2 linked regions of the Pigmentiphaga sp. H8 genome follow. The protein of the gene in region 2 interacts with the protein of the main gene of each other region in a pairwise test. Links are inferred from orthologs where the notes say so. Each region holds a gene or a part of one and is shown on either strand. Other genes may lie near its edges.

Evidence for each region.
Region 1: the proteins of pheT (region 2) and secD interact in binary tests that used the Escherichia coli proteins (3 or more experiments, as listed by UniProt). The link is inferred for Pigmentiphaga sp. H8 from one-to-one orthologs.

What each region holds. Positions count from the first base shown.
Region 1 is NZ_CP033966.1:1,397,237-1,400,531, reverse strand. What follows is about bases 167-3,146. They hold secD (protein translocase subunit SecD), read left to right. Parts: upstream 167-710; coding sequence 711-2,582; downstream 2,583-3,146. Other genes in these bases: secF (protein translocase subunit SecF), read left to right, coding at 2,588-3,146; yajC (preprotein translocase subunit YajC), read left to right, coding at 215-562. Also shown: tRNA guanosine(34) transglycosylase Tgt, read left to right, coding at 1-50; more of secF, read left to right, coding at 3,147-3,295. UniProt on the Escherichia coli protein: Part of the Sec protein translocase complex. Interacts with the SecYEG preprotein conducting channel. SecDF uses the proton motive force (PMF) to complete protein translocation after the ATP-dependent function of SecA.
Region 2 is NZ_CP033966.1:2,780,031-2,783,439, reverse strand. Bases 316-3,409 are described here. They hold pheT (phenylalanine--tRNA ligase subunit beta), read right to left. Parts: upstream 3,022-3,409; coding sequence 610-3,021; downstream 316-609. Other genes in these bases: pheS (phenylalanine--tRNA ligase subunit alpha), read right to left, coding at 3,069-3,409; EGT29_RS13215 (integration host factor subunit alpha), read right to left, coding at 316-588. In the rest of the region: EGT29_RS13220 (MerR family transcriptional regulator), read right to left, coding at 1-181; more of EGT29_RS13215, read right to left, coding at 190-315.

The sequences.
Region 1 (3,295 bases), 1.4 Mb from region 2 along the record:
TCGCGGCCTGGCGCGCGGAATTCGCCGCCAACCGGGCGCGTGGCGTCTAGAATGCCACCTCCCGGCCCCGCCGTGGCCAACCAGGTGCTCGCGGCCACTGGTCAGCACGGCGGTCGGCCTGGGTTATCCCTAAAAGAGGCCCGGTTCCGCCCTGGGCGGGCTGGGCTACAATTTTGAGTTATTTTCGACGCAAGTCATTGATTCTGGAGAAGAAATGCTGACATCCAACGCGCTCGCCAATGTCCTGGCGCAAGCTCCTGCGGCCGGAGGCGAAGGCGCCCTGATGGGGATGCTGCCCATCGTCCTGATGTTCGTGATCCTCTATTTCCTGATGATCCGTCCTCAGATGAAGCGCCAGAAGGAGCACAAGAACATGGTCGCCGCCCTGGCCAAGGGCGACGAAGTCGTCACCGCCGGCGGCATCCTGGGCAAGGTCGTCCAGGTCAACGACACCTACGTCTCGGTGGAAATCTCGCGCGAAGGCGACAAGGCGGTGGAAGTCCTGGTCCAGAAGACCGCGGTCCAGACCGTCCTGCCCAAGGGCACCATCAAGGCTCTGTAAGCCAGGCGCTCGCATCCATGCCGCCCGGGCGGCATTCGATGCTTCTGCCGGGGGCTGGCGCCAGGCGCCGCCCCTTTTTCGCGTTCTGCGGCCGGGCCCGCCGCGGGCACCGGCGCCGATGCGCCAGCCTTCCGAGGTTTGATTACCGATGAATCGCTACCCTCTCTGGAAGTACATCATGATCGCCGTGGTGGTCGTGATCGGCTTCGTCTACACCTTGCCGAACTTCTTCGGCGAATCCCCCGCCGTCCAGGTCTCCAGCGCCAAGGCGACCATCAAGGTCGACAACTCCATGATGGAGCGGGTGGACCAGACCCTGCAGGCCGCGGGCATCTCCAATACCGGCCTGTACTTCGAGCAGAACGGCCCGGTGGGCACGGTGCGGGTGCGCCTGAACTCCCCGGACCAGCAACTGCGCGCGCGCGACCTGCTCGAGAAATCGCTGAACCCCGACTCGTCCGATCCCGGCTACGTGGTCGCGCTGAACCTGCTGTCGGCCTCGCCCGCCTGGCTGCGCTCGCTGCACGCGCTGCCCATGTACCTGGGCCTGGACCTGCGCGGCGGCGTGCACTTCCTGCTGCAGGTGGACATGAAGGGCGCGCTGACCAAGCGCTACGACGCCATGACCGGCGACGTGCGCTCGCAGCTGCGTGACAAGAACATCCGCCACAACGGCATCGACCGCGTCGGCCAGAGCATCGAGATCAAATTCCGCGACGCCGCCACCCGCGATGCCGCGCGCGACGTGCTGCGCAACGGCCTGCCCGACCTGCAGCTCAGCGACCAGGACGCCGGCGGCGACTTCAAGCTGACCGGCGCCCTGACCCCGCAGGCCATCAAGACCTCGCAGGACAACGCGCTGCGCCAGAACATCACGACGCTGCACAACCGTATCAACGAACTGGGCGTGGCCGAGCCGGTCATCCAGCAGCAAGGCGCCGACCGCATCGTGGTCCAGTTGCCGGGCGTGCAGGACGTGGCCAAGGCCAAGGACATCCTGGGCCGCACGGCCACGCTGGAAGTGCGCATGGTGGACGATTCGCCGGAAGCCACCAGCGCGCTGGCCAGCGGCACCGTGCCCTTCGGCCTGGAACGCTACACCGACCGCGACGGCCGGCCGGTGCTGGTGCGCCGCCAGGTCGTGCTGACCGGCGAGAACCTGCAGGACGCCCAGGCCGGCTTCGACGGCCAGACCCAGCAGCCCGCCGTGCACCTGACGCTGGACGCCAAGGGCGCCCGCATCTTCCGCGACGTGACCCGCGACAACGTGGGCAAGCGCATGGCCATCCTGCTGTTCGAGAAGGGCAAGGGCGAGGTCGTGACCGCGCCCGTGATCCGCAGCGAGATCAGCGGCGGCCGCGTGCAGATCTCCGGCAGCATGACCACGGTCGAGGCCAACGACACCGCCCTGCTGCTGCGCGCCGGTTCGCTGGCCGCGCCGATGGAGATCATCGAGGAACGCACCATCGGCCCCAGCCTGGGCGCCGACAACATCCAGAAAGGCTTCCACTCGGTGGTCTACGGCTTCGCCGCCATCGCCGTCTTCATCATCCTGTACTACGGGCTGTTCGGCGTGTTCTCGGTGATCGCGCTGGCGGTCAACCTGCTGCTGCTGATCGCGCTGCTGTCCATGCTGCAGGCCACGCTGACCCTGCCCGGCATCGCGGCCATCGCGCTCACGCTGGGCATGGCGATCGACGCCAACGTGCTCATCAACGAGCGGATACGCGAGGAGCTGCGAGCCGGCGCCGCGCCCCAGCAGGCCATCCACCTCGGCTTCGAGCGGGCCTGGGGCACCATCCTGGACTCCAACGTCACCACGCTGATCGCGGCGGTGGCGCTGCTGGCCTTCGGTTCGGGCCCAGTACGGGGCTTCGCCATCGTCCACACCATCGGGATCCTGACCTCGATGTTCTCCGCCGTGGTCGGCGCCCGCGCGCTCGCCAACCTCTGGTACGGCCGCCGCAAGAAACTCGCCAAGCTGTCGATTGGCCAGGTCTGGAAACCCAAAGAGGTCTGAGCAACATGGAATTCTTCCGCATCCACAAGACCATCCCGTTCATGCGCCATGCGCTGGTGCTGAACATCATCAGTCTGGTCACGTTCCTGGCGGCGGTGTTCTTCATCGCCACCAAGGGCTTCCACCTGTCCATCGAGTTCACCGGCGGCACGGTCATGGAAGTGGCCTACCCGCAGGCCGTGGAGCTGGACAAGGTGCGCAGCACCATCTCGCAGAAGGGCTACAACGACTTCCAGGTGCAGAACTTCGGCACCTCGCGCGACGTGATGATCCGGCTGCCCAACATCGAGGGCAAGACCTCGACCCAGCAGAGCAACGAGGTCATCGAGGCCCTGAAGGCCACCGACGCCAGCGTCGAACTGCGCCGCGTGGAATACGTGGGCCCGCAGATCGGCAAGGAGCTGGCCCACGACGGCCTGCTGGCGCTGCTGTTCGTGGTGGTCGGCATCATGATCTACCTGGCGTTCCGCTTCGAGTGGAAATTCGCCGTGGCGGGCGTGGTGGCCAACCTGCACGACGTGGTCATCATCCTGGGCTTCTTCGCCTTCTTCCAGTGGGAGTTCTCGCTGCCTGTGCTGGCGGCGGTGCTGGCGGTGCTGGGCTACTCGGTGAACGAATCCGTGGTCATCATGGACCGGATCCGGGAAAACTTCCGCAAGCAGCGCAAGGCCTCGGTGCGGGACGTGATCGACAGCGCCATCACCGCCACCATC
Region 2 (3,409 bases):
CGTGGTGCTGGTAGTAGCGGCGGTTGCCCCGTCGCTTGATCGGCTTGAGCTGGGTAAATTCCTGTTCCCAGTAGCGCAGCACGTGCGGCTTGACGCCGCAAAGCTCGCTGACCTCGCCTATCGTGAAATAGCGCTTGGCGGGAATGGGCGGAAGAACGACGGGTGGCTCGATGCGCGCCATAGGACCTCTCAGGACGGATTCTGTTCGCGCAGCGCGACCTGCTCGACCATGCTCTTGAGCTTCTGGCTCGCATGGAAAGTGACGACGCGGCGGGCGGCGATGGGGATTTCTTCGCCCGTCTTGGGATTGCGTCCCGGCCGCTGCGGCTTGTTGCGTACCTGGAAGTTGCCGAAACCCGATAGCTTGACCATGTCGCCGCGTTCGAGGGCATCGCGGATTTCCTCGAAGAAGGTCTCGACCATGTCCTTGGCCTCGCGCTTGTTCAGGCCGACCCGCTCGAACAGCAGGTCGGCCAGTTCAGCCTTGGTCAGGGTACGCGCATCGAGCCCGCCTTGCGGCAGGTCGGCGTCGGAATCGGCGTCGAAGGCGTCCGGGGAAGCGTAGCTATCGGAAACGAGAGAATGCATAGACACGGATGGGAAGCGGTATCAAACCCTCAGCCGCGCACCGTGCTCGGATTCCAGCGCGGCGCGGATACGGGCCAGGCACGCCTCGACTCGGGCGTCGTCCAGGGTTACCGAAGTATCCTGTAGCCAGAACCGGAAGGCAAGGCTTTTTTCCTTTTCTAACAAGGACTTATCCCGCCAAACATCGAAAATCCGTGCATCCTGGACGACCGCCAGTTCGGGCTCCTTGGCCACCAGATGACGCACCGTGTCCAGCATCTGCTGCGCCGTCACCGCCTCGGCCACCCACAGCGCCAGATCGCGGATCACCACCGGCTGGCGCGAGATCTCGCGCAGCGACGGCAGCGGACGGACGGCGATGCGGTCGGCGTCCAGCTCGAACACCACCGGGGCGTGCGGCAGTTCCGCGCGCTGCAGCCAGCGCGGATGCAGTTCGCCTAACCAGCCGACCGTCTCGCCGTCGATGACGATGCGCGCGCTGCGGCCGGGATGCAGGGCCGGATGCGCGTCGGGCACGAAGCGCGGCGCCTGGTTGGACCCGCCGGCCAGCAGGGCCTCCACGTCCGCCTTCACGTCGTAGAAATCGACCTGCCGGGTCTGCGTCCCCCACTGCTCTTCCACCGCCGGCCCGTAGGCCAGCCCGGCCAGGCGCATGGGCTGGTTGACGCCGGCCACCGCCAGCGGACCGTCGGCCACGGCCGCATCGCGCCAGAAGACCCGGCCCAGCTCGAACACCCGCACGCGGCTGGTCTTGCGGTTCACGTTGTACTGGGCGTTGGCCACCAGGCCGCCGATCAGGCTGCTGCGCATGACCGACAACTGGCTGGCAATGGGATTGAGCAGGCGGATCGGATCCGCGTTGCCCGCGTAGTCGCGTTCCCACTCGGCTTCCACGAAGCTGAAGTTGATCACCTCCTGGTAGTCCAGGTCGGCCATCGTGTGGCGCAGCGCGTGGAAGGAGTGGCGCTCTTCCGGCATGGCGCTGACCGCGGCCCGCGCCAGCGGCGGCAGATCGGGAATGCGTTCGAAGCCGTGCACGCGCGCGACTTCCTCGATCAGGTCTTCCTCGATCTCGATGTCGAAGCGGAAGGACGGCGGCGTCACGACGAAGACGCCGGGCTCGCGCACGAAAGGCAGGCCCAGGCGGGTGAAGATGTCGGCGATCTCGTCTTCCGGCACATCCACGCCCAGGACCTGGTGGCAGCGCGCCACGCGCAGGCGCACGGGCTTGCGCTCGGGCAGATTGACGACCTGATCGTCCACCGGGCCCGCCTGGCCGCCGCATACCCGCACGATCAGGCTGGTCAGGTATTCCAGGTCGGCCGGAATGTTGGCGTAATCCACGCCGCGCTCGAAGCGGTGGCTGGCGTCGGTGCTGAAGTTGTAGCGGCGCGCGCGGCCGGCGATGCTGGCGGGCCACCAGAAGGCAGCCTCGAGATAGATGTCGCGGGTCTCGGTGGAGACCGAGGTGGTTTCGCCGCCCATGATCCCGGCCAGGCACTCGGGGCCGTTGTCGTCGGCGATCACGCCGACCTGCTCGTCCACCTCGACGGTCTGGCCGTTCAGCAGCAGGACCTGCTCGCCCGGCTGGCCCCACCGCACGTGCAGGCCGCCGCGCACCTTGGCCAGGTCGAACACGTGGCTGGGGCGGCCCAGTTCCAGCATGACGTAGTTGGAGATGTCGACCAGCGCGGAAATCGAGCGCTGGCCGGCGCGTTCCAGGCGCCGCTTGATCCATTCCGGCGTGGGAACGGATGCATCCACGCCGCGCACGACCCGTCCCACGTAGCGGCCGCACAGGTCCGGCGCGTGCACGGTCACCGGCACGCGATCGTCGATGGCGACCGCCACCGGATCCAGCCGCGGCGCGGCCAGCGGCGCGCCGGTCAGGGCCGAGACCTCGCGCGCCACGCCCAGCACCGACAGGCAGTCCGCCTTGTTGGGGGTGAGCTTGAGCGTGAAGACCGTGTCGTCCAGTTGCAGCCATTCGCGCACGGGCACGCCGACCGTGGCGTCCGCGCCCAGGTCGAGCAGGCCGGCGTGGTCCTGCGACAGGCCCAGTTCGCGCGCCGAACACAGCATGCCGGCCGACTCGACGCCGCGCATCTTGGCCACGCCTATCTTGATGTCGCCGGGCAGCCGGGCGCCCACGGTGGCCAGCGGCACCTTCATGCCGACTGCCACGTTGGGCGCGCCGCACACGATCTGCAAGGGCTCGCCCTGCCCCGCGTCGACCTTGCACACGCGCAGCTTGTCGGCATTGGGATGCGGCTCGAGCGCCAGTACCTGAGCCACCACCACGCCGCTGAAGGCGGGCGCCACCGGTTCGGCTTCCTCGACCTCGAGGCCGGCCATGGTCAGTTGATGAGCCAGTTCGTCGGTCGAAATGGCGGGATTCGTCAGCGCCCGCAACCAGGATTCGGGAAATTGCATGTCTGTCAGTCCCCCCCTACGCCCTTCGCGCGTAGGGGGGGCCTCCATCAGTTGAATTGCTTGAGAAAACGCAGGTCGCCTTCGAAGAACTGGCGCAGGTCGTTGACGCCGTAGCGCAGCATCGTCAGGCGCTCCAGCCCGGAGCCGAAGGCGAAGCCGATGTAGCGTTCCGGATCCAGGCCGAAGTTGCGCACCACCGTGGGATGCACCTGGCCCGAACCGGAGATTTCCAGCCAACGGCCTTTGTTGGGGCCGGAGGTGAACATCATGTCGATCTCGGCCGAGGGCTCCGTGAAGGGGAAGAACGACGGGCGGAAACGCAGCACCAGGTCGTCGGTCTCGAAGAAGGCGCGCAGGAAATCGGTGTAGACGCCCTTCAGGTCGGCGA